Regions from separate parts of the Streptomyces sp. SJL17-4 genome, predicted to be linked through region 3. Evidence: riboswitches for the same ligand, from Rfam matches in the RefSeq annotation. Region 3 holds a riboswitch; each other region holds the start of a gene.
The links. A riboswitch is a leader RNA that binds a small molecule or an ion and turns the genes downstream of it on or off. The one in region 3 is predicted to bind thiamine pyrophosphate.
Positions count from the first base shown of each region.

Region 1 (10,208 bases), 2.0 Mb from region 3:
GGGGTCGACCGGATCCCCGACTACGACGAGCAGGACCGCGACCGGCGTACGGAGGTCATGGCCGATCCCGTGCAGCTGGCCTCCCAGTCGATGCACAAGGCGCCGAACTACGGCACCGGTTTCGCCCCGTACTTCATCCCGCTCTCCCTCTGGGTCGGCGCGATGGTCGCGTACATGATCATCCAGCCGCTGAACCGGCGCGCGCTGGCCGCCGGCGGCTCCGCCTGGCGGATCGCCCTCGCGGGCTGGCTCCCGGTGGCGGCGATCGGCATCCTCCAGGTCGCGGCCCTCATGTCGGTCCTGCACTGGGGCCTCGGCCTCCAGATGGACCGCGCCGCCGGCACCGTCGGCTTCCTCGCCCTGGTCACCTGCTGCTTCTCCGCGATCATCCAGTGGCTCAACGCCCGCTTCGGCGCGGCCGGCCGGATCCTGGTCCTCGCGGTCCTGATGCTCCAGCTGACCTCGGCGGGCGGCACGTACCCCGTTCAGACCAGTCCGGGCTTCTTCAACGCCGTCCACCCCTTCCTGCCGATGACCTACGTGGTCGAGGCCCTGCGCCGGCTGATCACGGGCGGCGGGATCGGGCCCGTCTGGCAGGCCTGCGCGGTGCTCGCCGCGTTCACCCTGGGCGCCCTGGCCCTGACCGCCGTGTCCGCCCGCCGGAAGCAGGTCTGGACGCTCGACCGGCTCCACCCCGAACTGACCCTGTGAGACGGGGCCGGTGACACCCGCGACACCTGTGAGAATCGACCCCATGGACAGCAGCAGCACCCGACGCCAGGCCACCCGCGCGAAGCTCTACGAGGCGGCCGTCACCCTCATCGCGGAGCAGGGCTTCTCCGCGACGACGGTGGACGAGATCGCCGAGCGGGCCGGCGTGGCCAAGGGCACGGTCTACTACAACTTCAAGAGCAAGACCGAGCTCTTCGAGGAGCTGCTGCGCCACGGCGTTTCGCTGCTCACGGCCTCACTGCGGACGGCGGCCGAGGAGACCGCCGGGCGCGGCGGCAGCCGGGTCGACGCGCTGGACGCGATGATCCGGGCGGGCCTCGTCTTCATCGACCGCTACCCGGCCTTCACCCAGCTGTACGTGGCCGAGCTCTGGCGCACCAACCGGGCCTGGAACTCCACGCTCCTGGTGGTCCGCCAGGAGGCCGTCGCCGTGGTCGAGGGGGTGCTGCGGGAGGCGGTCGCGGCCGGTGAGCTGAGCGACGAGATCGACGTCCAGCTGACGGCGGCGGCGCTGGTCGGGATGGTGCTCGTGGCGGCGCTCGACTGGCAGGCGTTCCAGAGCGAGCGCTCCCTCGACGACGTGCACGCGGCGCTCTCGCGCCTGCTGCACGGCCGGGTGGGCGGCCGCTAGGGCCGTCCGACACCGCCGACCGATCTGCCGGACAGGCTTCAGGGCCTGTCGTTCCATGCGGAAAAGGCCGGTCCGTCGAGGCTCGATCCCCCCGAGCCCCGCCGGACCGGCCTTCGCCGTATGTCCCCCGTGACACCCCCGTGCCCCGTTGCGGCAGGCACGCGGCCCCGGTTCCGCCGCCCCGTGTCGGCGGTTCCCGGGCCGCGCCCCTTCCGTGGACTCCACTCTTCCGTCTCGGCGTCCCGGACTCATCCGCGTACCTACTCATCTCGCCCCCTAGGTACGGGTACTCAGACTGGTTACGATCGCGGGCGTGTCCGTACTCCCCCTGGTGTTCACCAGCGGCTGGGCGAGCGGGATCAACGCGTACGCGGTGGTCCTGCTGTTCGGCGTCTTCGGCGCGACCGGGCTCACCGACGAGGTGCCCGAGTCCTTGCAGCGCACCGATGTCCTCGTCGCGGCCGGCGTGCTCTTCCTGTGCGAGGCGGTGGCGGACAAGATCCCGTACGTCGACTCGATATGGGATTCCGTCCACACGGTGATCCGGCCGATCGCGGGGGCCGTGGTCGGCGCGTTGCTCGCCGGACAGAACGGTTCGCTGCCCGAGCTGGCGGCCGGCGCGGTCGGCGGTCCCACGGCCCTGCTGAGCCACTTCGTCAAGGCCGGGACGAGGATGGCGGTCAACACCACGCCCGAGCCGTTCTCCAATGTCGCGCTGAGCCTGGCGGAGGACCTCGGGGTGGCGGCCGTCGTCACCTTCGCGCTCTTCCATCCGCTGGCGGCGGCGATCATCGCGGCCGTGCTGCTCGCCCTCGGCCTGGTGATACTGGTCTTCCTCGCCCAACGGATCCGCCGCTTCCTGCGCCGCAGGTCGCAGCGGCGCGAGGAGAGACAGCTCGCCGACGCGGAGGCCCGCGCCCGTGCCCGGCCGCAGTCCGGCGACGGTTCGGAACACTTCTGACCCTGTTCAGGACCGTCCGGGGCGCCGGATAAAGTCGCCGGCATGGCACGGATTGTGGTGATCGGCGCGGGACTCGGCGCCATGGCGACGGCGGCCCGGCTGGCCGTGGCGGGCCACCGGGTGACGGTGTACGAGCGGGGGACGACGTACGGCGGGGCGGTCGGCCGCTTCGAGCGCGACGGGTTCGCCTTCGACACGGGCCCGGGGCTGCTGCATCTGCCGGCCGTGTACCGGGACCTGTTCGTGAAGACCGGCAAGGAACCGCTGGAGGACTGCGTCACGCTGGCGCAGGTCGACCCGGCGAGCCGTCATGTCTTCGCCGACGGCACCCGCGTGGACCTGCCGAACGCCTCCCGGGCCGGTACGGTCGCCGCCCTGGACGCCGCGCTCGGCTCGGGCGCGGGCGAGCGCTGGGGCGACTTCCTGGTGCGGGCCCGCGAGGCCTGGGACCGCACCCGCCGCCCGCTCCTGGAGGAGCCGCAGCCGGCCGACCTGGCGCCGCTGGCCCGTGAGCCGTACCCGGCCCTGAAGGCGGGCCTGTTGCGCCGCCCGACGACGACGCTCGCGCAGGTCGGGGCGCGGGAGCTGCGCGATCCCCGGCTGGCGGCCCTGCTCGACGCGTACGCGTGGTCGTACGGTTTCGACCCGGCGACGGCCCCGGCCTCGGCCGCCGTCCTGCCGTACATGGAGCAGACCTTCGGCAGCTGGTACGTGGGCGGGGGCCTGCGGGCACTCGCCGACGCGGTGTACGAGCGCTGCCGGAAGCGGCGGGTCGAGTTCGTCTTCGACACGCCGGTGGAGGGCGTCCTGGAGAAGGACGGCCGGGCGGTCGGTGTCCGGCTGACGGGCGGCGAGACCGTGGAGGCCGACCATGTCGTCTCCGGCGCTCCGGTGCCCGCGCTCCACCGCGATCACGTCGTCGAGTGGGGTCACGGCGGCGACGGGCCGCGCCACCAGGTCACCGGGACCAGCCGGGTGACGGTCTGTCTGGCGCTGCGCGGCCCCCGGGAGGCGGAGGCGGTCCACCGCACCGTCGTCCACGCGGCGGGCGAGTGGCCGACGGTGACGGTGCTGCGCCCGGACGACCCGGCGCTGCGCCCGGACGCGGACCACGAGTCGGTGACGGTCACGGCGACCGTCCGTACGTCTCCTGAGCGGGACGCGGCCGGGTGGGAGTCCTTCGCCGGGCTGATGGTGGAGGCGGCCGGGCACGCGGTCCCGGGGCTGCGGGAGCGGCTGTTGTGGCAGCACGTGCGCACCCCGGAGGACGTTCGGCGGGACACCGGAGTCGCCGAGGTGCCGGGGCCCGCGCTCGCCGGGGCCGGCGGAGAGCTGCTCCCGGCCGGCAACCGCTCCCCGCTGCCGGGGCTCTGGTTCGCGGGCGGCTGGTCCCACCCGGGCGGCGGGCTCGCCCACGCGGGCATGTCGGGCGCGCTGGTGGCGGGATTCATCGTGGAGGGCGCGGACTTCCGCGGCTCCCGGTAGACGGACGTGGGGCCCGGCGGACGCGCCGGGCCCCACGGTCGGTCAGTACCGGTACTGCTGCTGGTCGTCCGGGTGCTGCTCGTAGCCGTACGGGCCCGGTCCCTGCGGCTGCTGCTGCGGCTGCGGCGCCTGCTCGGTGTCGCGCTGCTGCGGGACCCAGACCCCGCCGGGCGGGGTGTCGTAGGTGTACGAGGGGGCGTACGGGTCGCCGTAGTACGAGCCGTACTGCTGGCCGTCCGTGCCGGGGCCGATGTACGGGTCGGAGTAGGCGGCGTACTGCTGCTGCCCGGCGGCCTGGCCGTAGTCGTAGGCGGGCTGCTGCTGATCGTACGCGGGCGCGTAGGGGTCGTACCCGGTCTGGTAGCCCGTCTCGTAGCCGGTGCCGGGGGGCTGGGAAGCACCGTGGGCCTGGTCCTGGCCCATGCTGTAGACGCCGTACTGGCCGGTGTCCTCGGGCATCGGCAGCGGCTCGTAGACAGCGGAGGTCTCGGCGGCGGACGGAGCCTCCCCGCCCTCCGGCCCGGCGTACGGGGTGTCCTCGGCCTCGTAGGAGAGCTCGGTGACCTCAAGGGTGGGCCCGGCCTGCGCAGGACCGCCCGACCTGCGGCGACGGCTCGCGCCCGGACTGCCGCCGATCGCCCAGCCGGTGGAGAAGCCGCGGCGGAAGGAGAGCGTCACATAGGTCTGGCCGACGGCGAAGGCGATCGCCCCGGCGATGATCACCGGCACCGAGGGCATCAGGACACCGAGGACCACGCCGAGGAAGCCGCAGAAGGCGAGCACCCGCCAGCGCAGGCGTGCCTTGTACTGGAGGAGCACCTCCCCCAGAAGCCATAGCGCGACCACGCCGAACGCGATGTAGAGGACCGTCCACCCCATGCCCCGCCGCCCCTCTCCACGGTCACCGCCGCGGGTCGGGGCGGGTACGACCGGTCACGACTGCTGGTGCAGTCCGAGATTCTCGTAGATCTCGAGCGTCGCGGTGGAGCTGTTCAGCGTGATGAAGTGCAGTCCGGGGACACCCTCGGAGAGCAGCCGCGCGCAGAACTCCGTCGCGAACTCGATACCGATGGAGCGTACAGCGGCGGGATCGTCCTTGACGGCGAGGATGCGGTCTTTCACATCCGCGGGGAAGTGAGCGTTGCTCAGCTGGGGCAGTCGGCCGAGGGTCTTCACGTTCACGACGGGCATGACCTCGGGGATGATCGGGGTCTCGCAGCCCGCCTTCGCGACGCTGTCCCGCAGCCGCAGGTAGTTCTCCGGGTCGAAGAACATCTGGGTGATCGCGTAGTCGGCACCCGCGCGGCACTTGTCCACGAAGTGCCGGATGTCCGTGTCCCAGTCGCTGGAGCGGGGGTGCATCTCCGGGAAGGCGGCGACGCCGACGCAGAAGTCGCCGGACTCCTTGATCAGCCGGACGAGGTCGGCGGCGTACTTCACGCCCTCGGGGTGCTCGACCCACTCGCCCAGCGGGTCGCCCGCCGGGTCGCCGCGCAGCGCGAGCATGTTGCGGATGCCGGCGTCGGCGTACTGGCCGAGGACGTTGCGCAGCTCGGCGACCGAGTGGTCGACCGCCGTGAGGTGGGCGACCGGGGTGAGCGTGGTGTCGGAGGCGATCTTCTGCGTCGCCTTCACGGTGCCGCCGCGGGTGGAGCCGCCGGCGCCGTAGGTCACGGAGACGAAGCTCGGTCCGACCGCCTCGACGCGGCGCATCGCGTTCCAGAGGCCCTGCTCGCCCTTCTCGGTCCGGGGCGCGTAGAACTCGAAGGAGTACGACGTGCCGCCGGCGGCGAGGATCTCGCGGACCGTGCGGGCGCGGTCCGAGCGGACGGAAGCGGTACCAAGGGCCATACGGGCAGGTTAGACGGGCCTCGGCGAGGGACGTGAACGGTGTCCGAGTAATGGACACAGTTTTGGACAGCCGGCGGGACGGATCGCTGGACGAACCTCCGAGGGCCCCGCGAGCCGCGCCACGAGCCCCGGGGCCACCGAACGGGCCCCGGGACGCCGATCAGATCCCGGGCCGTCGGCCGGAAGTCCTATTCCGCGGCGCGCTCCCGGACCCGCTTGGCGAGGGCGGCCGTCGCGGCGGCCGGGTCGTCGGCCTCGGTGATCGCCCGGACGACGACGATCCGGCGCGCACCCGCGTCCAGGACCTCGTCCAGATTCGTCTCGTCGATGCCGCCGATGGCGAACCAGGGGCGGTCCTGGGCCAGGCCCGCCGTGTACCGCACGAGGCCGAGGCCCGGCGCGTACCGGCCGGGCTTGGTGGGGGTGGGCCAGCAGGGTCCGGTGCAGAAGTAGTCGACGCCGGGTTCGACGGCGGCCGCGGCCGCCTCGGTCTCGGCGTGGCAGGACCGGCCGATCAGCACGTCGTCACGGCCGCCGAGGATCGCCCGGGCGGCGGGTACGGGCAGGTCGCCCTGGCCCAGGTGCAGTACGTCGGAGCCGATGGCGTGGGCGACGTCGGCCCGGTCGTTCACGGCGAGGAGCTTGCCGTGCCGGCGGGCGGCGTCGGCGAAGACGGCGAGGTGCTCCAGCTCCTCACCCGCCTCCATGCCCTTGTCGCGGAGCTGCACGATGTCCACGCCGGAGGAGAGCACGGCGTCGAGGAAGGCGGGCAGGTCGCCCTGGCGCTTCCGGGCATCGGTGCACAGGTAGAGCCGGGCGTCGGCGAGCAGCTCACGAGGCGTGGGCATGGATGGTTCCCCCGTCGGTGTCACGGGGTGGTACCCCGTCGGTCTCACGAGGTGACTCCCCGTGGGTGTCGCGGGGTGGCTCCCCGGCGGTGTCACGGGGTGGTACCCCGTGGGTGTCGGGGTGGGACCCCGGCGGTGTGGCGCGGGTGTCGCGGCGACCGGCCGTGGGGCCGACCGCCGCGACATCCGCTCATGGTGTCCTTCGGTGCCGCGTCAGATGGCGAGCGCCTGCGCGCGGCGCTTCACCTCCGTGCCGCGGTTCTCGTTGAGCGCCTGCGCGGGCGTGCCCGGCAGGCTCTCGTCCGGAGTGAAGAGCCACTCCAGCATCTCCTCGTCGGTGAAGCCGTCGTCCCGCAGCACGGTCAGGAGCCCGACGAGGCCCTTGACGATCTTGTCGCCCTGGATGAAGGCGGCGGGAATCTGCAGGGCGTTGTTCTCTCCACGGCGCACGGCGATGAGCTGACCTTCCTTGATCAGCTGCCGCACGCGCGTCACCTCGACATCGAGCATCTCCGCGATGTCGGGCACATAGAGCCAGGCGGGGACGAGCGCATCGATCTTTACGTCAATCTCGGTCACAGGACAAGCCTGCCATCCCGGACTGACAGTCGGTAGTCGGGCCCTAGGCGACTGCCGCCTTCAGGGGGACGGACGGGTCCGCGGCGCGCGTGGGGTCGACGGCGGTGGCCGTCTCGATGAGCTTGCGGCCCTGGGCCAGGTCGCGGGGGCGGCCCACCGCGAGGAGGGCCACCGGGACCCCGGCGCGCAGCCACAGCACGGACCAGGTCTTCTCGGCCGGGTCGCCGCGCCAGAGCAGCTCGTCCGCATCCGCGTGGTGCCCGGCGTACTGGACGAAGCGGCCGAACTGCTCGGACCAGAAGTACGGCACGGGGTCGTACGGCGCGGAGTCCGCCCCCGCACCGGCCCCGATGATCGTCGCGGCGACCGTGCGGGGCCCCTGGAGCGCGTTGTCCCAGTGGTGGACGAGGAGGCGCCGCCCGTAGCGGGCGGAGGGGAAGGAGGCGCAGTCCCCGACGGCGTACACATCGGGCAGGTTGGTGCGCAGCCGCTCGTCGGCGGTGACGGCGCCGCTCGGGTCGAGGGCGATCCCGGAGCCGGTGAGCCAGCCGGTGGCGGGGAGGGCGCCGATGCCGACGACGACCGCGTCGGCGGGCAGCTCGCGGGCGTCGGCGAGGACGACCCTGCCCGGCTCACCGGGCTCGACGGTGCGGACGCGCGCGTGGGTGAGGAGTTCGGCGCCGTTCTCGCCGTACCACTCGGCCATGGGGGCGGTGACCTCGGCGGGCAGGGCTCCGGCGAGGGGGCGGTCGGCGGCCTCGACGACGGTGACGGCGCAGCCGGCCTCGCGCGCGGCGGTGGCGAATTCGGCGCCGATCCATCCGGCGCCGACGACCACGACGCTGTGCCGGCGCTCCAGGACGGGCCCGAGGCGTACGGCGTCGTCGAGGGTCCGCAGCAGATGGACGCCGGGGACGCCCTCGGTGCCGGGCAGGGTGACGGGCTGGGCGCCGGTGGCGACGACCAGGGCGTCGTACCCGACGGGCCCGGCCTCGGTGTCGATCTCGTGGTCGGCGGGGCGCAGCCCGGTGACGTCGAGGCCGAGGCGGAGCTCGATGCCGAGCTCCTCGAAGTCGATGTCGAAGGCGGAGCCCTCGGCCTTGCCGAGGAGGACGGCCTTGGAGAGCGGGGGCCGGTCGTAGGGCTGGTGGGGTTCGGCCCCGATGAGGGTCACGGGGCCGGTGAAACCCTGCTCGCGCAGGGCGACGGCGGTCTGGACGCCCGCCATCCCGGCGCCGACGATCACGACGTGCTGTTCTGCCTGCTTCTGCTCGCTCACCCGACCACCTTACGCATCTGACGGACCGTCAGGAAGGGAGGGGTCTGCGGCTCACCGGAAGCGGAAGCTAGTGTGTCGGGCGTAAAGCACTCGCGGGAGCCCGGACGCACCGGGCTGAGAGGGAGGCTGGGACGGCCTCCGACCGTACGAACCTGATCCGGGTCATGCCGGCGAAGGGAGGGGCTGGACGCCCATGCGTTCTTCCGAAGTCCACGCGTCCGAGGACCGTGCGTCCGGGACCGACGTCCTCGTCGTCGGGGGCGGCATCATCGGCCTGGTCACGGCCTGGCGGGCCGCGCGACGCGGCATGCGTACCGCGGTGGTCGACCCGGCCCCGGGCGGCGGCGCCGCACACGTCGCGGCCGGGATGCTCGCCGCCGTCACCGAACTGCACTACGGCGAGGAGACCCTCCTCGGGCTCAACCTCGCCTCTGCCGCGCGCTATCCCGCGTTCGTCGCCGAGCTGGAGGACGCCACCGGCCACGACGTCGGCTACCGCGCCTGCGGCACCCTCGCCGTCGCCCTCGACGCCGACGACCGGGCCCACCTGCGCGAACTGCACGCCCTGCAGATCCGTTGCGGGCTCACCTCGGAGTGGCTCAGCGGCCGCGAGTGCCGCCGCCTCGAACCGATGCTGGCCCCGGGGGTGCGCGGCGGGCTCCGGGTGGACGGCGACCACCAGGTCGATCCGCGCCGGCTCGCCGCCGCGCTCCTCGTCGCCTGCGAACGGGCCGGGGTGGTCTTCCACCGCGCCCTCGCACAGCGCCTGACGGTGGTACGGGACCGGGCGCGCGGTGTCGTGCTCGCCGGGGGCGGGGAGCTGTTGGCCGACCAGGTCGTCCTCGCCGCGGGCAGCCTGAGCGGCCGCCTCGCGGGCGTGCCGGACGAGGTCCTCCCGCCGGTCCGCCCAGTGAAGGGCCAGGTCCTGCGGCTCCGGATCCCGGCCCCGTACGCCCCCTTCCTCTCCCGGACGGTCCGGGCCGTCGTCCGCGGCAGCCACGTCTACCTGGTGCCCCGCGAGAACGGCGAACTCGTCGTCGGCGCCACCAGCGAGGAGCTCGGCTGGGACACCACGGTGACGGCGGGCGGGGTGTACGAGCTGCTGCGCGACGCCCATGAGCTCGTTCCCGGGCTCACGGAGCTGCCGCTGACCGAGACCCTGGCGGGCCTGCGCCCCGCGTCCCCCGACAACGCGCCGCTGCTCGGCCCCACCGCCCTGCCCGGCCTGCACCTGGCCACCGGCCACTACCGCAACGGGGTCCTGCTCACCCCCGTCACCGGCGACGTCATGGCCGAGGTGCTCACCACGGGTGCCCTCCCCGACGAGGCCCGCCCCTTCACCCCCCGCCGTTTCGCCCCCGCGCCCGCCCCCGTACGTCAGGAGCAGCCCGCATGAACGTGTCCGTGAACGGAGAGGCCCGCGTGCTCTCCGGCCCCGTCTCCCTCGACGCCCTCGTGGCGACCCTGACCCAGGCCCGCTCCGGGGTCGCCGCCGCCCTCAACGAGACGGTCGTACCGCGCGGCGAATGGGAGACGACGCTCCTCGGCGAAGGCGACCGGGTGGAAGTCCTCACCGCGGTCCAGGGAGGCTGAGCGCGATGTCCGACGACGTGTTCACCCTCGGCGGTACGGAGTTCTCCTCCCGCCTCATCATGGGCACCGGCGGGGCGCCCAGCCTCGACGTCCTGGAGCGCTCGCTGGTCGCCAGCGGTACGGAGCTGACGACGGTCGCGATGCGACGCCTGGACCCGACCGTCCAGGGCTCGGTCCTCTCCGTCCTGGAGCGGCTCGGCATCCGGGTCCTGCCGAACACGGCGGGCTGCTTCACGGCGGGCGAGGCGG
Region 1 covers NZ_CP104578.1:6,307,720-6,317,927, reverse strand. Annotated here, with positions in the region: gene N5875_RS28390 (YhgE/Pip domain-containing protein) at 1-711, shown strand, start outside; gene N5875_RS28385 (TetR/AcrR family transcriptional regulator) at 755-1,363, shown strand; gene N5875_RS28380 (DUF4126 domain-containing protein) at 1,677-2,324, shown strand; gene N5875_RS28375 (NAD(P)/FAD-dependent oxidoreductase) at 2,367-3,809, shown strand; gene N5875_RS28370 (hypothetical protein) at 3,852-4,688, opposite strand; gene metF (methylenetetrahydrofolate reductase [NAD(P)H]) at 4,743-5,660, opposite strand; gene thiE (thiamine phosphate synthase) at 5,849-6,508, opposite strand; gene N5875_RS28355 (Rv2175c family DNA-binding protein) at 6,722-7,087, opposite strand; gene N5875_RS28350 (FAD-dependent oxidoreductase) at 7,131-8,366, opposite strand; TPP riboswitch at 8,449-8,562, shown strand; gene thiO (glycine oxidase ThiO) at 8,560-9,762, shown strand; gene thiS (sulfur carrier protein ThiS) at 9,759-9,959, shown strand; gene N5875_RS28335 (thiazole synthase) at 9,965-10,208, shown strand, end outside.
Region 1: it holds a riboswitch for thiamine pyrophosphate, as region 3 does, so the genes downstream of both, thiO (glycine oxidase ThiO) here and thiC (phosphomethylpyrimidine synthase ThiC) in region 3, are expected to answer to the same signal.

Region 2 (10,208 bases), 1.8 Mb from region 3:
CGACGTCGGGATGGCCGACCACGCCCCGTGGGTCGTCGCCGTCGCCTACGGCGGCTTCTCCTGCTACGGCCTCGCCCTGGCCCGTGCCACGCTCCTGTACCAGCGGGCGGCCCGCGGGGCCTGCGATCGCTGCTGAGGACGCCCCCGGATCACTTCCGCTCACTTCCGCCAGTAGATGTGGTGCGTCACCGCACCTCCCGGGCTGGGCACGACGTCACAGTGGAACCGGTCGAGCAGCTCGTCGGGCGACTCCCAGAGCCGTACCCCGGAACCGAGCTTCACCGGCGCGACCGCGACGTGCAGGGTGTCGACGAGGCCGGCGTCGAGGAACTCACGGATGACGGTGGCCCCGCCGCCGAGCCGGACGTCCTTGCCGTCCGCCTCCTCCTTCGCCCGCGCCAGCACGGTCTCCGGATCGCCGTCGACGAAGTGGAACGTCGTGTCCGACAGCGTGAACGAGGGACGCGGGTGGTGGGTCATGACGAACACCGGCGTGTGGAACGGCGGCTCGTCACCCCACCAGCCCTGCCACTCGTAGTCCCGCCAGGGCCCGCGCTGGGGCCCGAACTTGTTGCGGCCCATGATCTCGGCGCCGATGTTGTGGGAGAAGTCCCGGGTGAAGTAGTCGTCGAGGCCACGACTGCCCCCGGGGTCGGTCCGGTTGGGCCAGCTCGCCGTGGCACCCGCCCAGGAGAACATGGCCCCGGGATCCGCGTGCCCGAAGGGATGCTCCAGGCTCTGGCCCTCACCGGTACCGAACCCGTCTGCCGAGACCATGAAGTTCTGGACCCTGAGCAGCTGCTCGCCCATGACGTTCCTCCTGTGCGTGCGACGACGAGAGACGACGGAACAACAACACCAAGGAGACTCCCCCGGCGGCGAAAACTCATCGCACCCCCGCCCCCGGGTCTCCTACGGCGTGTCGTCGCCCAGCACCACCACGTCCTCCGCCCGGAACTCCACCCCCACCGCGGCGCCCTCCTCCGGCACCTCCCGCAGCGGAAGCTCCGCGTCCAGCGGCGGGCCGTCCACCGGGCGGAGCCGTACGGCCACATGGCTGCCCCGGAAGGTCCGGGACTCGACCGTCCAGGCCGCCCCGTCCTCGACGGGCACGAGCCGGACCCCGCCGGGCCTGACCAGGAGCCGTCGCTCGCCCTGCGGCGAGCCGTCCGGCACCGGGACCTTCCCCCAGGCGGTCTCCGCGACCGGGCCGGTCACCCGGGCCGCCACCACGTTGTCGAAGCCCAGGAATCGGGCCACGAACTCCGAGGCCGGCCGCGACCACACCTCCACGGGCGCACCCGACTGGGCGATGCGCCCGTCCCGCATGACCACCACCCGGTCGGCCAGCGCGAACGCCTCGCCCTGGTCGTGGGTCACCGCGAGGACCGTCGTACCGAGCCGTCCGAAGAGCTGCCGCAGCTCCACGACGAGCCGCTCCCGCAGCCCCCGGTCGAGCTGGCCGAGGGGCTCGTCGAGCATCAGCAGCCGGGGGCGGGGCGCCAGGGCGCGGGCCAGCGCCACCCGCTGCTGCTCACCGCCGGAGAGCGAGGCGACGGACCGCCGCCCGGCGCCCGGCAGCCCGACGAGGTCGAGCAGTTCCGCCACCCGCTCGGCCTGCTCGGCCTTCCCCGCACCCCGCATCCGCAGCCCGAAGGCCACGTTGCCGGCGACGTCCCGCTGCGGGAACAGCTGGTGGTCCTGGAACATCAGGCCGACGCCCCGCCGGTGCACCGGCACCCCGCGCTGGTCGGTGCCGCCGAGGAGCACCCGCCCGCCGTCGAGGGGCTGCAGCCCGGCGACGGCCCGCAGCAGCGTGGACTTGCCGCTGCCGCTCGGCCCGAGCACGGACACGATCTCGTGGTCGGCGACCTCCAGGTCCACGGCGTCGAGCGCGGCCCGCTCCCCGAACCGTACGGTCGCCCCGTCGAGTACCAGCATCAGAACTCCCCCGAGGTGCGTTCGGTCCGGAGCCGTTCGAGCAGCAGCAGGGACACCGCGCACACCACCATGAGGATCGTCGAGAGGGCCATCGCCTGGCCGTAGTTGAGTTCGCCGGGCCGGCCGAGGAGCCGGGCCACCGCCACCGGAAGCGTCGGGCTGTCGGGGCGGGCGATGAAGACGGTCGCGCCGAACTCGCCGAGCGAGACGGCGAACGCGAACCCGGCGGCGATCAGCAGCGCCCGCCGCACCAGCGGCAGGTCCACCTCCCGCCAGGCCCGCCACGGCGAGGCACCGAGCACGGCCGCCGCCTCCCGCAGCCGCTCGTCCACCGCCCGCAGCACCGGCAGCATCGTCCGTACGACGAAGGGCACCCCGACCAGCGCCTGAGCCAGCGGTACGAGGATCCAGCTGGCCCGCAGGTCGAACGGCGGCTCGTCGAGCGTGATGAGGAACCCGAAGCCGACGGTCACCGCGGACACCCCGAGCGGCAGCATCAGCAACGCGTCGAACCCCCGCACCAGGCGCCCCGCACGCCTCGTCAGCGCGGCCGCCGCGAGTCCACCGATGACAAGGGCGATCAGGGTGGCGACGACGGCGTACCGCAGCGAGTTCCCGATCGTGTCGAGGAGGGGCACGAGGAAGGTGCCGGACGGGTCCGGGGTCCGCAGGGCCCGGTAGTAGTCGAGCCCGTATCCGTGGGAGGTGGCGAAGGACCGCTCGACGAGCACACCGAGCGGCAGCACGATCAGCAGGGCGACGGAGAGCAGGACGGCCACGAACAGCGCCCACTGCCCGACGCCACGGGGCCGGCGCGCCGTCTCCTCGGGCGCCACCATCCGCAGGGCGGTCTCCCGCCGGCGAACGATCCGGGCGTGCACGGCGAGGACGACGCCGACGGCGACGAACTGCACCATCGTGAGGACGGCCGCCGTCGTCAGATCGAAGCGGACGACGGTCTGCCGGTAGATCTCCGTCTCAAGGGTGGAGTACGTGGATCCGCCGAGGATCTGGACGACGGCGAAGGAGCTCGCGGTGAAGAGGAAGACCATCAGCGCGGCCGCGGCGACGGACGGGGCCAGCGCCGGCAGCGTCACCGTCCGCCACGCCTTCCAGCGGGAGGCGCCGAGGACCCGGGCGGCCTCCTCCTGGCGCGGGTCGAGCTGCGCCCACAGGCCCCCGACGGTCCGTACGACGACGGCGTAGTTGAAGAACACATGGGCGATCAGGATCGCCCAGACCGTGGTGTCGAGTCGTACGCCCCACAGCTCGTCGAGGAGCCCGCCTCGGCCGACGAGCGCCAGGAAGGCCGTACCGACCATGACCGTCGGCATCACGAAGGGCACGGTGACGACCGCCCGCAGCAGCCCCTTGCCGGGGAAGTCGAAGCGCGCGAAGACGTACGCGCCGGGCAGGGCGATCAGCAGGGTGAGACCGGTGGAGGCGAGTGCCTGCCAGAGCGTGAACCACAGGACGTCGAGGATCTCCGGCCGGCTCAGCGTCTCGCCGAACCGGCCGAACTGCCACACCCCGTCGACCCGCAGCCCGCGCTCGACGATCGAGACGACGGGCCAGGCGAAGAACAGCGCGAAGAAGGCGACGGGCACGACCATCAGGCCGAGCCGCGCCGCGCTTCCCCGGCGGTCGGGGACTACTTCAGAACGAGCGACGACCACTGCTGGATCCACGGGTCACGCTTCTCGGCGATCTTCTCCGGCGCCATCGTCTCCGGCGTGTCGACGACCACGCCGTGCTGGGTGAACAGCTCGGGCAGGGCCGCGTCCTTCGCCACCGGGTTGACGAACATCTGGAGCGGCATGTCCTCCTGGAACTTCTTCGAGATCAGGAAGTCGATCAGCGCCTTGCCGCCCTCGGGGTTCTTCGCGCCGTTCAGCAGGCCCGCGAACTCCGTCTGCCGGAAGCAGGTCCCGGTGGACACCCCGGTGGGGGCCACCTTCGGCTGCGGCTCGCCGTAGAGCACCTCGACCGGCGGACTGGAGGCGTACGACACGACGAGCGGCCGGTCGCCCTTGGCCTGCTTGCCGCCGGCCGAGCCGGAGAACTCCTGGTTGTAGGCGAGCTCCCAGCTGTCGACGGTCTTCACGCCGTTGGCCTTGAGCTTCTTCCAGTAGTCCTGCCAGCCCTCGTCCCCGTACTTCGCGGCCGTCCCGAGGAGGAAGCCGAGGCCCGGGGAGGACCGCTCGGGGTTCTCGACGACGAGCAGGTTCCGGTACGCCGGCTTCGCCAGGTCGTCGAAGGTCACCGGCGGCGCCAGCTTCTTGTCGGCGAAGTACTTCTTGTCGTAGTTGACGCAGATGTCACCGGAGTCGATCGGCGTGACGCGGTGCTGCTCCTTGTCGAGCTGGTACGCCTCCGGGATCCGGTCCAGCCCCTTCGCCGCGTACGGCACGAAGATGCCGTTGTCGAGGGCGCGGGACAGCAGCGTGTTGTCGACGCCGAAGAAGACGTCGCCCTGCGGGGAGCCCTTGGTCAGGATCTCCTTGTTGACGGCCTCGCCCGCGTCGCCGCTCTTCAGCACCTTGACGGTGAAGCCGGTCTGCTTCGTGAACTCGGCCAGCACCTCCTTGGAGGCGTTGAACGAGTCGTGACTCACGAGGGTCACGGTCTTCGGCGCGGGAGCGCCGGACTTGCCGGCGGCCTCGCGGGCGTCGTCCGTGCCGCAGGCGGCGAGGGTGGTGACGCCCAGCGCCGCGACGAGCGCGGCGGCGGCGGCCTTCTTGATGCTCACCGGAGTGGTGCTCACTGAGATTCCTCCTGGGTATGACCAGGAAGAGACGCGGCCCTGCCCACGACCGGCGAACCGGGCGCGGGCAGGGCGCAACAGCTTGAGTTAACGACCGAACTTCCTACCCAGAATGACCGGGGCAAGGTTCAGAGGGTCTGCGGTCCTACGGTGACCGCACTCTCAGCGCTGTGGCGCTCCCCTGTCGGAATATGGAGATGTGTTCGAGCTCAGACTACAAGGTCAGCGCTCGGCGGCGGCCAGCTGTCCACAGGCACCGTCGATCTCCTGGCCCCGGGTGTCCCGCACGGTCACCGGCACGCCGTGGCGGGCGATGGCCTCGACGAAGGCCTTCTCGTCCTCCGGACGCGACGCCGTCCACTTCGAACCCGGCGTCGGGTTCAGCGGGATCAGGTTGACGTGCACCCGACGCCCCTTCAGCAGCCGGCCCAGCAGGTCACCGCGCCACGCCTGGTCGTTGATGTCCCGGATGAGCGCGTACTCGATGGAGATCCGGCGCCCGGACTTCTCCGCGTACTCCCAGGCCGCGTCGAGGACCTCACGCACCTTCCAGCGCGTGTTGACCGGCACCAGGGTGTCCCGGAGCTCGTCGTCGGGGGCGTGCAGCGAGACCGCGAGCCGGCACTTGAAGCCCTCGTCGGCGAAGCGCAGCATCGCGGGCACGAGCCCGACGGTGGAGACGGTGATCCCGCGCTGCGAGAGCCCCAGACCGTCCGGCTCAGGGTCGGTGAGGCGCCGGATGGCACCGACGACCCGCTTGTAGTTCGCGAGCGGCTCACCCATGCCCATGAACACGATGTTGGAGAGCCGCGCCGGTCCCCCGGGCACCTCCCCGTCCCGCAGCGACCGCATGCCGTCCACGATCTGGTGCACGATCTCGGCGGTCGACAGGTTCCGGTCGAGCCCGGCCTGCCCCGTCGCACAGAACGGGCAGTTCATCCCGCAGCCGGCCTGCGAGGAGATGCACATGGTCACCCGGTCCGGGTAGCGCATGAGCACCGACTCGACGAGCGTGCCGTCGTGCAGCCGCCACAGGGTCTTACGGGTGGTGTCGTCGTCGCACGAGATGTGCCGCACCACGGACATCAGATCGGGCAGCAGCTCCCCGGCCAGCTTCTCCCGCGAGGCGGCCGGAATGTCCGTCCACTCGGCGGGATCGTGCGCGTACCGCGCGAAGTAGTGGGTGGACAGCTGCTTGGCGCGGAACGGCTTCTCGCCGATCGCGGCGACGGCCTCCTTCCGCTCGGCGGGCGTGAGGTCGGCCAGGTGCCGCGGCGGCTTCTTGGCTCCGCGGGGGGCGACGAAAGTGAGTTCTCCGGGCTTGGGCATGGTTCCCCCAGTGTCGCAGATCGATCCCGGTAACCAGGGGCTCCGCGTTCCGGTGGTGGTCGTCCCGGGCCGTCCGGGGCCGTCTCGGGCCGCCTTCAGACGGCCCAGAGACGGCCCCGGGCGGAGGCCGGCCAGCGGGAAATCCATGGTCATGAACGTGGGCGACTACCTACTGCCAAGGTGCCCGATCGGGCCGCTCGCGCGCGAGCGGCCGCCCTCCTGATCATGCCGGGGACGCTCCCGACCTCCCCGTCCGCCAGCCGAGCGCGGTCTCAGTGCCCACGCCCGGCCCGGGGCATCCTGGAGGGTATGGACAGTGCCCCGATAGTCGTCCATCAGCCCTCCCCCACCGGCGGGAGGCGCGTCACCGCACGCGGCAACATCCTCGGCCTCGCGCACAGCGACGAGGACGTGGTCGAGTTCCTCCGCCGCGCAGGCCTCCCGGACGCCGAGGACCTCCTCGACGACCCGGCTTGGGTGAAGTGGCGGGGCGGCCGAGCTCACGAGTATGAGGCGGCTTGAGACACGCCATCCACTCAGCTGCGCCACCCCAACTAGGCGAGACCCAGAAACTTCTTGCTCGACGGGTCCCACCGCGATCCATAAATCTTGCAAAGCTTGCACAGATCAAGCCAAAACACCAGGAGGGCAATCTGCTGGATCAGTGCCTCAACAAAAACATACTGAGGCACCTCTACCCCTTTGTACCTCACGATTCCATCATGCATCACGTAGTCAAACTCCGCATGTGCGATGCCATTTCTGACATCTCTAGTAAAAGCAGAATTCCAAAAGTACCGCAGTCGGGAGTTTCGATTTAGGTACGCCTCTTTGATCGACGCTCTCGCCTTCGTGTACTGATTCACGTTATTAACTAGCTCACGCGGGAGCAAGATCCGAGGCTCCCAACCACCAGGCAGGCCAGGGTCGCGGATCACGTCAAAATCGCGCCCCTCCACCATATTCTGCATGCGAACCACGAGTGGCAGCATTTGGCAACTCACTTCGAAGTTCTGCCTGTAGGCGTCGCGCAAGGTATCGATACGGACGAGCGGGACTCGCCAATCTTCCGGAATCGGCATCCGCCCGGCCCGGAGATGCACAATCGCCAGAGCCGGAATCCAATCGGCAGCATCCCGCAGAAGCCTCACGAGTTGATCCGAAAGGCGGCGATTGATTACTTTGAAGTTTGGATCCGAAGTGGCACGAAACGCCAGCTCGGAAAATTTCTCTTCCCTTCCGAAGGTTCGAGACCACAACTCGCGCTTCGCTCTGGGGTAGGCACCATTGGGATCCAGCGCCGCCGCGAGCACCGAAAGGATTCGATGCAGATGGGTATGCCTATCAAGAATTGACGGGGATTTCGGCCAGGCATCCTCGAAGCTGCGCCTCATTACCGAGTCGAGAAGATCCCATCTCTCCTGGAGATAGAAGCCGTAGGCGTGCTCAATAGCATCCACCCTCTCCTCGAATTCTCGAACAATTCCCACACATTGGAAATATTCCATAAATTGGTCACCGAAGACCTGCGTGGCGAAGATGAAAGAGGAGTGCTCCTCAGATGAAGTACTGGGAAGGTCGCCATAGGTGCTGACGACCCTCCAATCTGCTCCAGGGGTCCGATGATCAACCATCTTGACACCTGGAAGATTGAACCTAGGCAATTCACCATCGGAGGGCGGGGATGTTTCACCCCTAATCGCGGACTGACAATGCGGACACGCCACGGTTAGAGATTGGCTCTCCCGCACGATTCCTACGCGCACAATGACTGGAGATTCACATGCCGGACATTCGATGTATGCGCGCAGAATCATTCACGCCTTCTTCTCGATCGAATTACAGTCCACACAGACTCGTTCCACGTCACCTGCGGCCATGCCGCCGGGCCAGAACTGAGGAATTTCAACCTTATCCGAATGATAGAAATTACTTTGCCCGCGCCGCCACGTGAATGAGAACCCCCAGGACAGCGTGAACCAATCAAAACCGAAAAAACTCTGGGTTCCCCCAGGCGACCCATCCCGCCCCAGCAATAGCTCATGGTCGCCGAGCCAAAGACTCCCCTCGTTACTACCATGAACCCGACTCATGTGCCGACCCATCTCCAGCTTAGAAAGATTGGCGCTCATCTGCATATTGAGATGAGGCGCACGTCTCCCTTTTCCATTCATGAAGTCGATCAATGCATCCGGCACTGCGATACCAACCTCAGCGAGACGACAACCTACGTGCTTGACGAAGTACCTGACCAGTTCCTCTCTGTGGATTCTCCAGTCGGATCCGTATACATCGGAGAACTTAAATCTGAACCCGTCGTCCACGACGCGGGCGTTCTCGCGCAAGTACTGAGAGAAGGCTTCATAGGCGAGATCGAAGGCCTGACTGCTCGAATTATTACAACTCGTGCAAAGAACCTTAGGGAATTTCAACTTGCCGGAGTTCGGCCCCTGGATGTAGTCAGGGCGGTTGCGTCCGCTGACTACGCGGACGACCCCGCCGTCAGTCCAGCGCCCTCCGCCGAACGTTCCGACAACATCGGACCTCTTATGGCGATGCTCCCGGGAGTCAGCAAACCCTCCGCACCACCAGCATCGGTCAGCACTTGCGCTTCGCATGCTGACAGGAATGAGTGATTGTGGATCTGAAGCATCCTCGTCCGGGGCCATGTCTCATGTTCCCACTCCACCGGCGGACGTACCCACCTTTCTAGGTGGCTGACCACGGCCCGTGGCCAGCTCGCACGGTTCGGCGAACCGGCTCCAACCCGCAGTGGTCTCCTCGCCGGTGGCACATGCGACCCTTGCAACAGTCGAAGCTGCCGGAAGGAGGTGCCGTGCCGGAGGCCAGCCCGCGCGGAACCTATCTGCTCATTGCTGACGCGCTGCGGAAGGACATCGAGAAAGGCTCTCCCGGGGACGCGCTGCCGTCCGAGGCCGATCTCATGCGGGAGCACGACGTCTCCCGCAACACGGTCCGGCGCGCGCTCAAGACGCTGCAGGCCGAGAACCTGATCAGTTCCGTGCCCGGTGCCGGGTGGCGACTGTCCGCCCAGCCTATCCGTCCCCTCGTCGACCGCATGATTGGCTTGATCAGGGAAGACGCATTGGCGGTGGGCGCCGCCTACCCGTCGGAGGCGAAGCTGTGCGCACGGTTCGGAGTCTCCCGTACAGCGGTGCGCCGAGCCCTCGCGCAGATGGAGGGGACTGGGATGCTCTCCACCGTTCATGGCAAGGGCCGAACGGTTCAAGCCCTCCCGTCCAACCTGGAGGAGTCCTAGCCTTGGTGCCCATGGACCTTACTGGGTGGGCGTACTCGCTCTCCGAATCGATGTTGTCCGAGCCGTTGCCCCGCCGCTGGTCGCACTCTCTCGGTGTCGCCAAGCGGGCCCGGTCCCTCGCCCCGATCCTCGGCGCGAACGCCGAGCTGCTGGAGGCTGCGGCCGTCCTGCATGACATCGGCTACTCGCCCTCCATCGCCGCCACCGGCTTCCACCCGCTCGACGGAGCCCGGTTCCTCCGGGACCAGGAAGGCGCCGACGAACGGGTTGTCCGGCTCGTGGCCCACCACTCCTGCGCGCTTCTGGAGGCCGAGGAGCGTGGGCTCCGGCATGAGCTGGAGACAGAGTTCGAGCTGGAGCGGCCCGAGCTGGTCGACGCGCTCATCGTGTCCGACATGACGACGACGCCGACCGGCGAGCACACGACGCCGGCGGCTCGGCTGGACGAGATCGTTCAGCGGTACGGCCCGGACACGATCGTCGGTCGGTTCATCCAGCGGGCGGCACCGGAGATCCATGCCGCCAACGAGCGGGTGGAAAGGCGGATGGCCGCAGCCGCGGCCGGCGCTCAGCCGATGTAGGGGTCCCGTCCCGACTCATCCAGGCCGTGCCGGATGCGCAGCCTCATGGACGGGTGAATGTCCAGGTCATCGAGGTCCGCTGGGTCCACCCAGCGGACCTCTTTCGATTCGCTGCTCGTGCGGAGGGAGCCTCCGACCGGGTGGGCCCGGAAGCAAATCGAGAACTGCTGCCGCACCTCACCGTCGTCGTACGCGAGGACGTGCTCAGGGTCGGTGTAGAGCCCGACGACGTTGTCCACTTCGACCTCAATCCCGGTCTCCTCCACGACCTCACGCACAGCCGTATCGCCGATGCGCTCGCCAATGTCGTGGC
Region 2 covers NZ_CP104578.1:2,527,715-2,537,922, forward strand. Annotated here, with positions in the region: gene N5875_RS10815 (hypothetical protein) at 1-136, shown strand, start outside; gene N5875_RS10820 (dihydrofolate reductase family protein) at 160-810, opposite strand; gene N5875_RS10825 (ABC transporter ATP-binding protein) at 913-1,941, opposite strand; gene N5875_RS10830 (iron ABC transporter permease) at 1,941-3,554, opposite strand; gene N5875_RS10835 (thiamine ABC transporter substrate-binding protein) at 3,593-4,705, opposite strand; TPP riboswitch at 4,788-4,898, opposite strand; gene rlmN (23S rRNA (adenine(2503)-C(2))-methyltransferase RlmN) at 4,928-6,034, opposite strand; gene N5875_RS10845 (hypothetical protein) at 6,344-6,556, shown strand; gene N5875_RS10850 (hypothetical protein) at 6,589-7,668, opposite strand; gene N5875_RS10855 (hypothetical protein) at 7,852-8,703, opposite strand; gene N5875_RS10860 (winged helix-turn-helix domain-containing protein) at 8,871-9,314, shown strand; gene N5875_RS10865 (HD domain-containing protein) at 9,326-9,895, shown strand; gene N5875_RS10870 (NUDIX domain-containing protein) at 9,883-10,208, opposite strand, start outside.
Region 2: it holds a riboswitch for thiamine pyrophosphate, as region 3 does, so the genes downstream of both, N5875_RS10835 (thiamine ABC transporter substrate-binding protein) here and thiC (phosphomethylpyrimidine synthase ThiC) in region 3, are expected to answer to the same signal.

Region 3 (10,208 bases):
GCGCGTGTCCCGCGCACCGGCTCGGCGCGTGTCGGCCGGCGGCCTCACTTCGCACGACGGCGTCGTCCACCCCGTGCCGCCGCCGCCGGCTTCCCGCTTCCCGTGCCCGGCCCGCCCCCGGCATCCGCGCGGTCGGCGGAGACCACCAGGGCCGCGAGGGCCGTGGTGAGCGGCACGGACGCGACCAGACCGATCGATCCGACGAGCGTCCGGACGATCTCCTCGGCGACCAGCTCGCTGTTGGCCACCGTCCCCATGCTGCTCTGAGCGATGGAGAAGAGCAGCAGCAGCGGGAGGGCGGCACCCGCGTAGGCGAGCACCAGTGTGTTCACGACCGAGGCGATGTGGTCGCGGCCGATCCGGATCCCGGCCCGGTACAGCGCGCGCGGCCCCATGCCCGGGTCGGCCTGCTTCAGCTCCCAGACCGCCGACGTCTGGGTGACCGTGACGTCGTCGAGCACACCGAGCGAACCGATGATCACCCCGGCCAGGAGCAGGCCGGACATGTCGATCTCGGGGTAGAGGCCGTGGATCAGGCCGGTGTTGTCGTCGGTGTTGCCGCTCAGCGAGGCCCAGCCGATGAACACCGAGCCGAGCAGACCGATCAGCAGCAGGGAGATCAGCGTCCCGAGCACCGCGACCGAGGTGCGGGCCGAGAGTCCGTGGCACATGTAGAGCGCGATCAGCATGATGGCGCTCGATCCGACCACCGCCACGACCAGCGGATTCGACCCGTCCAGGATCGCCGGCAGGATGAAGAACGTCAGGATCAGGAAGCTCACGACCAGCGCGACCAGGGCCATCACGCCCTTCAGCCGGCCGACGAGCACGACCGCGATGGCGAAGATCCCGGCGAGCACCGCCATCGGGACCTTCCGGTTCACATCGGTGACCGAGTACTGCAGGTCGCGCGGGGCGTCGGGGGCGTACGCCACCACCACACCCTGCCCCTCGTGCAGTTGGCGCGGGGCGTCCGGCTGCACGATCTCGGTGAACCTACGCCCCTTCTCCGGACCGCTGGTGACTTCGATCGTCGCCTTCTCGCACTCCCCCTGCTGGGCGTTGACCGCCTCGCGTCCCTGCGGGGTCGAGGTGTCACCGGTCGGTGGGACCTGCCCCGCGTTCACGGAGGCGCAGTCCACCTGCTGGACGGCGACGACCTTGCCCTGCTCGGTCTGCCGGTCGAAGCCGACGCCGGTGCGCTCGTGCGGCGGGGGGCCACCGGGCCACAGGACCACGAGCCCGACCACGACCGCCGTGGCGAAGGGGATGAGGATCGCGGCGATGACCCTGCGCAGATGCCGGGACACCGGCGTGGCGGGCCCATGGCTGTGGCTGTGCCCGTGGCTGTGCCCGTGGGATCCGTGTGCCGGACCGTGCCCATGAGAACCGTGTGCCTGAGCATGCTCGTGGGGGCCGTGGTCGTGGTCGTGGCCGTGCGGCTCGGGAGTCTGTTGGGGGGAAGTCACCGACCGATCATCGCAAGAACGGCAGGGGCCCACTGTTCAGCACGCCAGGGATGACGCTAGCGTGGTGGCACCTTTGCACACGCGGGAGCTCGGAGCACCGGGCTGAGAGGGCGCTGATCACCGTACGCGCGTACTGAATGTACGTACGGGAGGAGGCTGCGCCGACCGCCGAACCTGTTACCGGGTAATGCCGGCGTAGGGAGATCGGTCTCCATGACCATTCAGGATGCACGCACGCCTGCCTCCGAGCAGAACGACACTGCAGACGGCACCTCTGCCGACGGCGCCCGCACGCCGGGCTGGCACAAGGGGTACGTCCAGGGCTCGCGCCCCGACCTCAGGGTGCCGGTCCGTCAGGTGCACCTCACCAACGGCAAGGACGTCACGCTGTACGACACGTCCGGCCCGTACACCGACCCCACCGTCGACACCGACGTACGGCGGGGCCTTCCGCCGCTGCGCGAGAACTGGATCATCGGGCGCGGCGACACCGAGGAGTACGCGGGCCGCCCGGCCCGTCCCGAGGACGACGGCATCAAGCACACCTCGCCGCGCGGCGGGGGGCTCAAGAACCTCGACGCCGTCTTCCCCGGACGGCCGCGCGTGCCCCGCCGCGGCCGCGACGGCCAGGCCGTAACCCAGCTCGCGTACGCCCGCCGGGGTGAGATCACCCCGGAGATGGAGTACGTGGCGATCCGGGAGAACGTCTCCCCCGAGGTCGTACGGGAGGAGATCGCCGCGGGCCGCGCCGTGCTCCCGGCGAACGTCAACCACCCGGAGATCGAGCCGATGATCATCGGCAAGCGGTTCCTGGTGAAGGTCAACGCCAACATCGGCAACTCCGCCGTCACCTCCTCCATCGAGGAGGAGGTGGAGAAGATGACCTGGGCGACCAAGTGGGGCGCCGACACGGTCATGGACCTGTCCACCGGCCGCAACATCCACACCACCCGCGAGTGGGTCCTGCGCAACTCCCCGGTGCCCATCGGCACCGTGCCGCTCTACCAGGCGCTGGAGAAGGTCGACGGCCGGGCCGAGGACCTGACCTGGGAGATCTACAAGGACACGGTCATCGAGCAGGCCGAGCAGGGCGTGGACTACATGACGGTGCACGCCGGCGTACTCCTGCCGTATGTGCCCCTCACCGCGCGCCGCAAGACCGGCATCGTCTCGCGCGGCGGCTCGATCATGGCCGCCTGGTGTCTCGCGCACCACAAGGAGAACTTCCTCTACACGCACTTCGAGGAGCTCTGCGAGATCCTCGCGACGTACGACGTCACGTACTCGCTGGGCGACGGGCTGCGCCCCGGCTCGATCGCGGACGCCAACGACGCGGCGCAGTTCGCGGAGCTGCGCACGCTCGGCGAGTTGAACACGATCGCCAAGCGGCACAACGTGCAGACGATGATCGAGGGCCCCGGGCACGTCCCGATGCACAAGATCAAGGAGAACATCGACCTCCAGCAGGAGATCTGCGAGGAGGCGCCGTTCTACACGCTCGGCCCGCTGACCACGGATGTCGCGCCCGCGTACGACCACATCACCTCCGGCATCGGCGCGGCGATGATCGCCTGGTGGGGCACGGCGATGCTCTGCTACGTCACGCCCAAGGAGCACCTGGGCCTGCCGAACCGCGACGACGTGAAGACCGGTGTCATCACGTACAAGATCGCGGCCCACGCGGCGGACCTCGCCAAGGGGCACCCGGGTGCGCAGGAGTGGGACGACGCGCTGTCGGACGCGCGGTTCGAGTTCCGCTGGGAGGACCAGTTCAACCTGGCGCTCGACCCGGACACCGCGCGTGAGTTCCACGACGAGACGCTGCCGGCGGAGCCCGCGAAGACCGCGCACTTCTGCTCGATGTGCGGTCCGAAGTTCTGCTCGATGAAGATCAGCAGAAGCATCACAGAGCAGTTCGGCGGTGAAGCGGACGCCACCCCGGAGGAGATCGAGGCCGGGATGCTGGAGAAGTCGAAGGAGTTCGCGGCCTCCGGCAACCGCGTCTACCTGCCACTGGCGGACTGATCCGGCGACTGGAAGCACGAGATGGGCCCGCGACTCACGGGGGGAGTCACGGGCCCGCCTCCGATCCCGGCCCGACTGTTGGATCCCCTGCTTCGAATACATTCAGGCGCAGGCGCGCGGCCGACTGAGGCCGTATGCGGAGGGGGGATCGATGGGCAGCACCGGGGTGGTGCGGTGGAAGGCGACGGGCAAGGTGCGGTCGTTGGCATGGGACGGGGAGGACCTCGTCGACAGAGTGGACGGGGGACGGCGCTGGACGTCCGACGGCGTCGAGCACCCATCAGGACGCATGTACGCGTACCCCTTCGATCGGGCCGTCGTCTCGCCGTCCGGCCGGTACACCGTCGCGTACACCGAGCGGGGGACGAAGGCACTACTCCTCGACGGACAGCGGATCGTCCGTGAGCTCAACCGGAGCTGCTACCACGCCAAGGACTTCGACTACCCGGTGGTGCTGGGCGCGCTCTCCGACGGTCGGGAGGTGCTGGTGCACTGTCCCGACGCCTATGAAGTCATCGAAGTCGAGGACGTGGCAACGGGTGAGCGGCTCACTCATGGCGAGCGGACGCCGACTGACGTCTTCCATTCCAGGCTTGCCATGAGCCCCGACGGCAAGCGGCTCCTCTCGGCCGGCTGGCTGTGGAGTCCGTTCGGGATCGCCCGGGTGTACGACCTCGAACGGGCACTGACAGAGCCGACCGTGCTCGACGGTGAGGGCCTACTGCCGTCGTGGAGCTGGGTGGATGCCGAAATCGATGCCGCCTGTTGGCTCGACGGCGATCGCCTGGCGGTGGCGACGGGCGAGGACGAGGCCGACGATGACGACGCGGACGACCCGGCAACGCTGGGGCCCAGGCATTTGGGCGTGTGGTCGTTGTCGGAGCAGAGATGGCTGCACAGGCACCAGCTTGAGCTTCCGATGGGCACACTCATCGGGCACGGTGATGGCGTCATCGTGCTGTGCGAGCACCCGCGGCTGATCGATGCGCCCACGGGAGCCGTTCTTGCGGAGTGGCCGGAGGTCGGGGTCTCACCGCGCGTCGGCAGCTACGGGGTGAGGCACGTACCGACTCCCGTGGCTGCGCTTCATCCGGACGGTAGCCGTCTGGCGGTAGCCCAGCAGGACGGAATCGCGATCATTGCGCTTCCTCAGCCGGCTTCGCGTCCGTCTCCAGAGGAATCCTTCAGTCGATGAAGATCTCGCAGGACATCCGGCGGGAGCACGGTGGCGATCTGAAGGCGGACGAGATCGAGGCGGGGATGGCCGCGAAGTCGGCCGAGTTCGCGGCGACGGGCAACCGCGTGTACCTCCCGCTGGCGGACTGACCACCGCCCGGAGACCGAGCCGGCCCGCGACCCCGGGGGAGTCGCGGGCCGGTGGTTCGTCAGGGGCCAGGGGGGCCGGTGGGTGGGGTGGTGGCGGCGAGGACGTCGCGGAGGAAGGGCAGGATGCCCCGCTCGAGGAGGGCGCGGCGCCAGGCCTCCCGTGCGCGGGACAGCTCGTCGTCCGGTGCTGCCGCGGGTGGACCGCCCCTGTTCACCTCGGCGGGGCTGTTGCGCAGGGCCGTCACGAGGAGGCCGGCGGCCGCGCCGAGCAGTCCGGCGGCGGCGACCGCGCCGAAGACCAGGCCGGCCGTGAGCAGGGTGGCCCCGAACACCACGGTGGGGGCGATGGCGTGCAGGACCGCGCCGACCAGCAGGAAGATGACGGCCGCCGCACCCGCGAGGACGGGCACCATGACGGTGAGGATCGCGACCACGCCGGGGCCGGGGCCCGGACGGTCCGAAGACGCCGGTGTCCTGGTCCCGAGGGCCGCGCGATGCTGCTCGCGGACCTTCACGAAGTGGTCGTACTCGCTCGCCGCGGCGCTGGTGACCAGAGTTGTCGCGTTCAGGGTCAGGGCGCGCAGCTGGGCGAGCGTGAGCCGGGTTCCCGCCCCGGCGAGATCCGGACGTGCGTGGGCGGTGCTGAGTGCGTCGTCGAGGAGCCGCTCGTACTCGGCGCGGTCCTCGGTCAGCAGGTGCGGAGCCACGTTCATGTGCATCCCCCGATGCTCCGTAGGCCCGGATCAGCCGTGGGAAACGGTCGGTTGGGCGGAAACGGAGGAGAGCCTGCTACGGATGGACCCGATGGTATTGCGGTGGTGCCACACGCTGACAGGGTGTTTCCGGAATTCGCCTTCCCCGGATGCGGAGGGTTATGCGTCAGCCGTTCAGGGGGAGTTGGACGACCAGTAGCTTTCCGGCCATGGTCACTCCGCCGTCCATGGCGATCGCCAGACCGTCCGCGTACACGTGCGGTCCGTCGACGAGCGGGCCCGAATTGCCCTCGTCGTCCTCCGTGCCGACCTGGCCGAGGAGGTACGGGATGGGGCTGTGGCCGTGGACGATCCGGGAGCCGCCGTAGGTGGCGAGCAGCTCCTGGACGGCCTGCGGGCCGCCCTCGTCGCGGAACGCGAAGCGCTTGGTGAACTTCCGGAAGACGTCCCAGACCTCGTCGGCGTCGTTCCGGTTGAGGATCTCGTGGACCGTGTCGTTGACGTCCTCGATGGTCTGGCCGTAGTCGAGGTACGCGGTGGTGTCGGAGTGCACCAGGAGGTGGTCGTCCTCCCGCACCACGGCGTCGAGCCGGGACATCCACTGCAGATGGACGTCCTGGAGCCGGTCCATGTCGTGCTTCTGGCCGCCGTTGAGCAGCCAGGCGGCCTGGAAGGTGGCGGTGCCCGCGCCGGAGTTCACCGGGGTGTCGCCGAAGCGCTTGGCGCCGATGAGCAGCAGCTCGTGGTTGCCCATGAGGGCCTTGCAGTAGCCGCCGGCGGCGGCCGCCTCGGCGGAGAGGCGCATGACGAGGTCGATGACACCGATGCCGTCGGGGCCGCGGTCGGTGAAGTCGCCGAGGAACCAGAGGCGGGCGTTGCCGGCGGCCCAGCTGCCGTTCTCGTCGATGAGTCCCTGGGCGCGGAGGGCGGCGACGAGCTCGTCGAGATAGCCGTGGACGTCGCCGACGACGTAGAGCGGGCCGGGGCCTTCGCCGCTCGCGGGGGCGGGCTCGGCGGCGGGGGCGGGCTCGGCCGCGACCAGGACCTGGACCGTGTCGCCGCGGTTGATGACGGGGAGGTCGCGCTCGGTCGGGGTGTAGCCCTCGGGCATCCCGCCCTCGGGGAAGGCGTTGCCGGGGTGGCCGGTGGCGACGGAGACGATGGAGGAGGCGGTCGGGGCGGGGCCGGGGGCGTACGCGGGAGGGGTACGACGTCCCAGATGCAGGGTCGGCTCGGCCGGCGCGGGCGCCGGCGCGGGAGCGGACACGGACACGGCGGCTGCGGGTACGGGCGTAGCGACGGAGACCCCGAGTACGGCGGCCGTGGGTGCGGAGGGTGTGGCCACGGGTGCGCGCTCCGGGGGAGCGGGCTCGGCCGGTGGGAGCACCGGCAGAGGTTCCGTGGTCGTCGGATCGGTGGCATGGCCCTGTACGGGCACGCGGGCGTACGGCGGTACGCGGAAGTCACGCAATGTCGCCGTGCGCACCACGGGCTCCTGCCCGGCCCCCTGAGTCATGGACCCCTCCACCACCGTCGCGATGCCCTGCACATGGCGGACCGGCCTGGTCGGGGTGGTCCGCGATGTCGTGCGCCCATCATAGGAATGAGGGTCCTCCTGTGTGACGCACCAGGGGTGGTGAATCCGGGTCCACTCCGGGTTCACCGGTTGTTTCGCCCGAATTGAGAAGGTCGAGTCCAGGGTTGAGGCCGGTTCGGTGGCCGGTTTCGCCGTCCCGGCCCACGGGCAGGGGCGGGGACGGCGGATTCGGTGGCGCCGGTTGGCGGGGTGTCAGTCCTTCGCGGGTGAGCGCGGCGGGCTGACGGTGGTGCGCGGTGGACGGCGCTGCGAGGAGGTGCGGACGATGAGTTCGGTCGGTATCACCTGCTCGACCGGGCCGTCGGTGTCGATCCCTTCGATGGCGTCGATGAGGAGCTGGACGACGGCCGTGCCGATCCTGCGCGGCTTGAGTGAGAGCGTCGTGATGGGCGGTTCGGTGGTGGCGTAGACGGTCGACTCGCTGCAGCAGACCAGCAGCAGGTCGTCCGGGACGCGCAGCCCGTAGCGGCGCGCGGCCGCGAGGAGGTCGGTTCCGTTGGGGTCGAAGAGGCCGTACACGGCGTCGGGCCGGTCCGGTCGGGCGAGCAGCCGGTCGGCCGCGACGGCGCCCGCGCACGGGTCGTGCGCCGGATAGGCCTCGTAGACGGGGTCCTGGCCCACCCGCTCGCACCAGTTGAGGTACGCGGTGGTGGACAGACGGGTGTAGGTGTCGGTGGTGGTTCCGGTGAGGAGACCGATGCGGCGGGCGCCGGCGTCGGCGAGGTGGTCGAGCAGATCGAGGACGGCGGCTTCGTGGTCGTTGTCGACCCAGGCGGTGACCGGAAGGGTGCCGGCGGGGCGCCCGTCGGAGACGACGGGCAGGCCCTGCCGGACCAGTTCGGTGACGACCGGGTCGTGGTCGGAGGGGTCGATGACGACGGTGCCGTCGAGGGCGACGTTCGACCAGACGTCATGGCGGGAGGTGGCGGGGAGGATGACCAGGGCGTAGCCCCGCGCGAGCGCCGCCGATGTGGCTGCTCTGGCCATCTCCGCGAAGTACGCGAATTCGGTGAAGGTGAAAGGTTCATCCCCGTATGTGGTCACGGTCAGGCCGATGAGTCCCGACTTCCCCGTGCGGAGCGTGCGGGCCGCCGCGGACGGGCGGTAGCCCAGCCGGTCGGCGACCTCGCGCACGTGACGGCGGGTGGCGTCGGGGAGTCGGCCCTTGCCGTTGAGCGCGTCGGAGACAGTCGTGATGGAGACCCCGGCGGCGGCGGCCACGTCCCGGATGCCTGCCCGGCCCTGCCGGCTTCCCCGGGTCTGTGCCCGGCTCACCTGGTGCTTCCCTGCTGCTGTCATGGCGAGCCGATAGTAGGGCGATGAGGGGCGGTTGGGCCGGTCGCATATGCAGGCGTTGACAGGCACGTTTCTGCATGGCCGAAAGGCGTCAATAGGTAAGGAATCCAAGGTAGTTAGGGCATTCGCCATGGGACCAGTGGTTGCCGAACGGCGTAGGCCTGGAGTGGGGGCGAGGTCTCGAAGAGGTCTCAACTCACCTCTACGGGGGATGCGCGCCACGGCGCCCGCCACCGGCGCGCACCACCCGGATGCGCGCTCCCCCGGTTCGGGGCCGCGCCGGAGGGCGGTTCGGGGCGGCTCGGAGGGTGCTCGGGGAGGGTTGCTCGGAGGGTGCCCGGGGAGGGCGGCTCGGGGGTGGCTCGGAGGGTGCCCGGGGGGCGGTTCGGGCGTCGCTCCCGGAGGTCGTGTCCTCAGCGTGTCCCTCCTGTTGTCCACAGCCCATTCGCAGCGGAGGGGAATCCTCTTAAGGTGAGGAGTATTGGCGGTACGGACGGTCGAGGAGGCCACAGAGTGAGCGAGACCAGCGGGACCAGCGGGACGAGCACGGGCCCGAAGCTGCGCGCCGAGCTGGACGGCGTCCCCACCTACAAGCCGGGCAGGCCGGCGGCCTCGGGCGGGCCCGTGGCCTTCAAGCTGTCCTCCAACGAGAACCCGTATCCGCCGCTGCCGGGGGTCATGGAGACCACGCTGGCCGCCGCCGCGAACTTCAACCGCTACCCGGACATGGCCTGCACGGGGCTGACCGAGGAACTGGCGGACCGTTTCGGCGTGCCCGTCTCGCACCTGGCCACCGGCACCGGCTCGGTCGGCGTCGCCCAGTCGCTCCTGCAGGCCACCTCCGGCCCCGGCGACGAGGTCATCTACGCCTGGCGCTCCTTCGAGGCGTACCCGATCATCACGCAGATCAGCGGGGCCACCTCGGTGCAGGTGCCGCTGACCGAGGGCGAGGTGCACGACCTCGACGCGATGGCCGCGGCGATCACCGACAGGACCCGGCTGATCTTCGTCTGCAACCCCAACAACCCCACGGGCACCGCGGTGCGCCGGGCCGAGCTGGAGCGCTTCCTCGACCGAGTGCCCTCCGACGTCCTGGTCGTGATCGACGAGGCGTACCGCGAGTTCGTCCGGGACTCCGACATCCCGGACGGCATCGAGCTCTACCGCGACCGGCCGAACGTCGCCGTGCTGCGGACCTTCTCCAAGGCGTACGGCCTGGCGGGACTGCGGGTCGGCTTCGCCGTCGCCCATGAGCCGGTGGCGGCTGCGCTGCGCAAGACGGCGGTGCCGTTCGGAGTGAGCCAGCTGGCGCAGGACGCGGCGGTGGCCTCGCTGCGGGCCGAGGACGAACTGCTCGGGCGGGTCGGCTCCTTGGTGGCCGAGCGCGAGCGGGTCCACGCGGGGCTCGTGGGGCAGGGCTGGACCGTGGCGGACACCCAGGCGAACTTCGTCTGGCTGCGGCTCGGCGAGCGGACCCTGGACTTCGCGGCGGAGTGCGAGCGGCACGGGGTGATGGTGCGGCCGTTCGCCGGCGAGGGCGTGCGCGTCACGATCGGCGAGACCGAGGCGAACGACCTGTTCCTGAAGACGGCCGAGGGCTTCCGCAAGGAGGTCTGATCACTTCGGTCTGATCACTCGCCGACGCCGACGCCGACGCCGACGCTGAGAGCCCCCATGAGCGCCGCGCTCATGGGGGTTTTCGATAGGGGGCCCCCGCTTGTACGTACGGATTTCGTATGAGCAATAATGCTTGTGAATGTGAACGCGTTCACAAGCGTGTCC
Region 3 covers NZ_CP104578.1:4,312,873-4,323,080, reverse strand. Annotated here, with positions in the region: gene N5875_RS19325 (YibE/F family protein) at 45-1,502, opposite strand; TPP riboswitch at 1,541-1,688, shown strand; gene thiC (phosphomethylpyrimidine synthase ThiC) at 1,683-3,494, shown strand; gene N5875_RS19315 (hypothetical protein) at 3,646-4,689, shown strand; partial or broken gene N5875_RS19310 (thiamine biosynthesis protein ThiC) at 4,683-4,820, shown strand; gene N5875_RS19305 (hypothetical protein) at 4,880-5,539, opposite strand; gene N5875_RS19300 (metallophosphoesterase) at 5,700-7,064, opposite strand; gene N5875_RS19295 (LacI family DNA-binding transcriptional regulator) at 7,323-8,429, opposite strand; gene hisC (histidinol-phosphate transaminase) at 8,940-10,043, shown strand.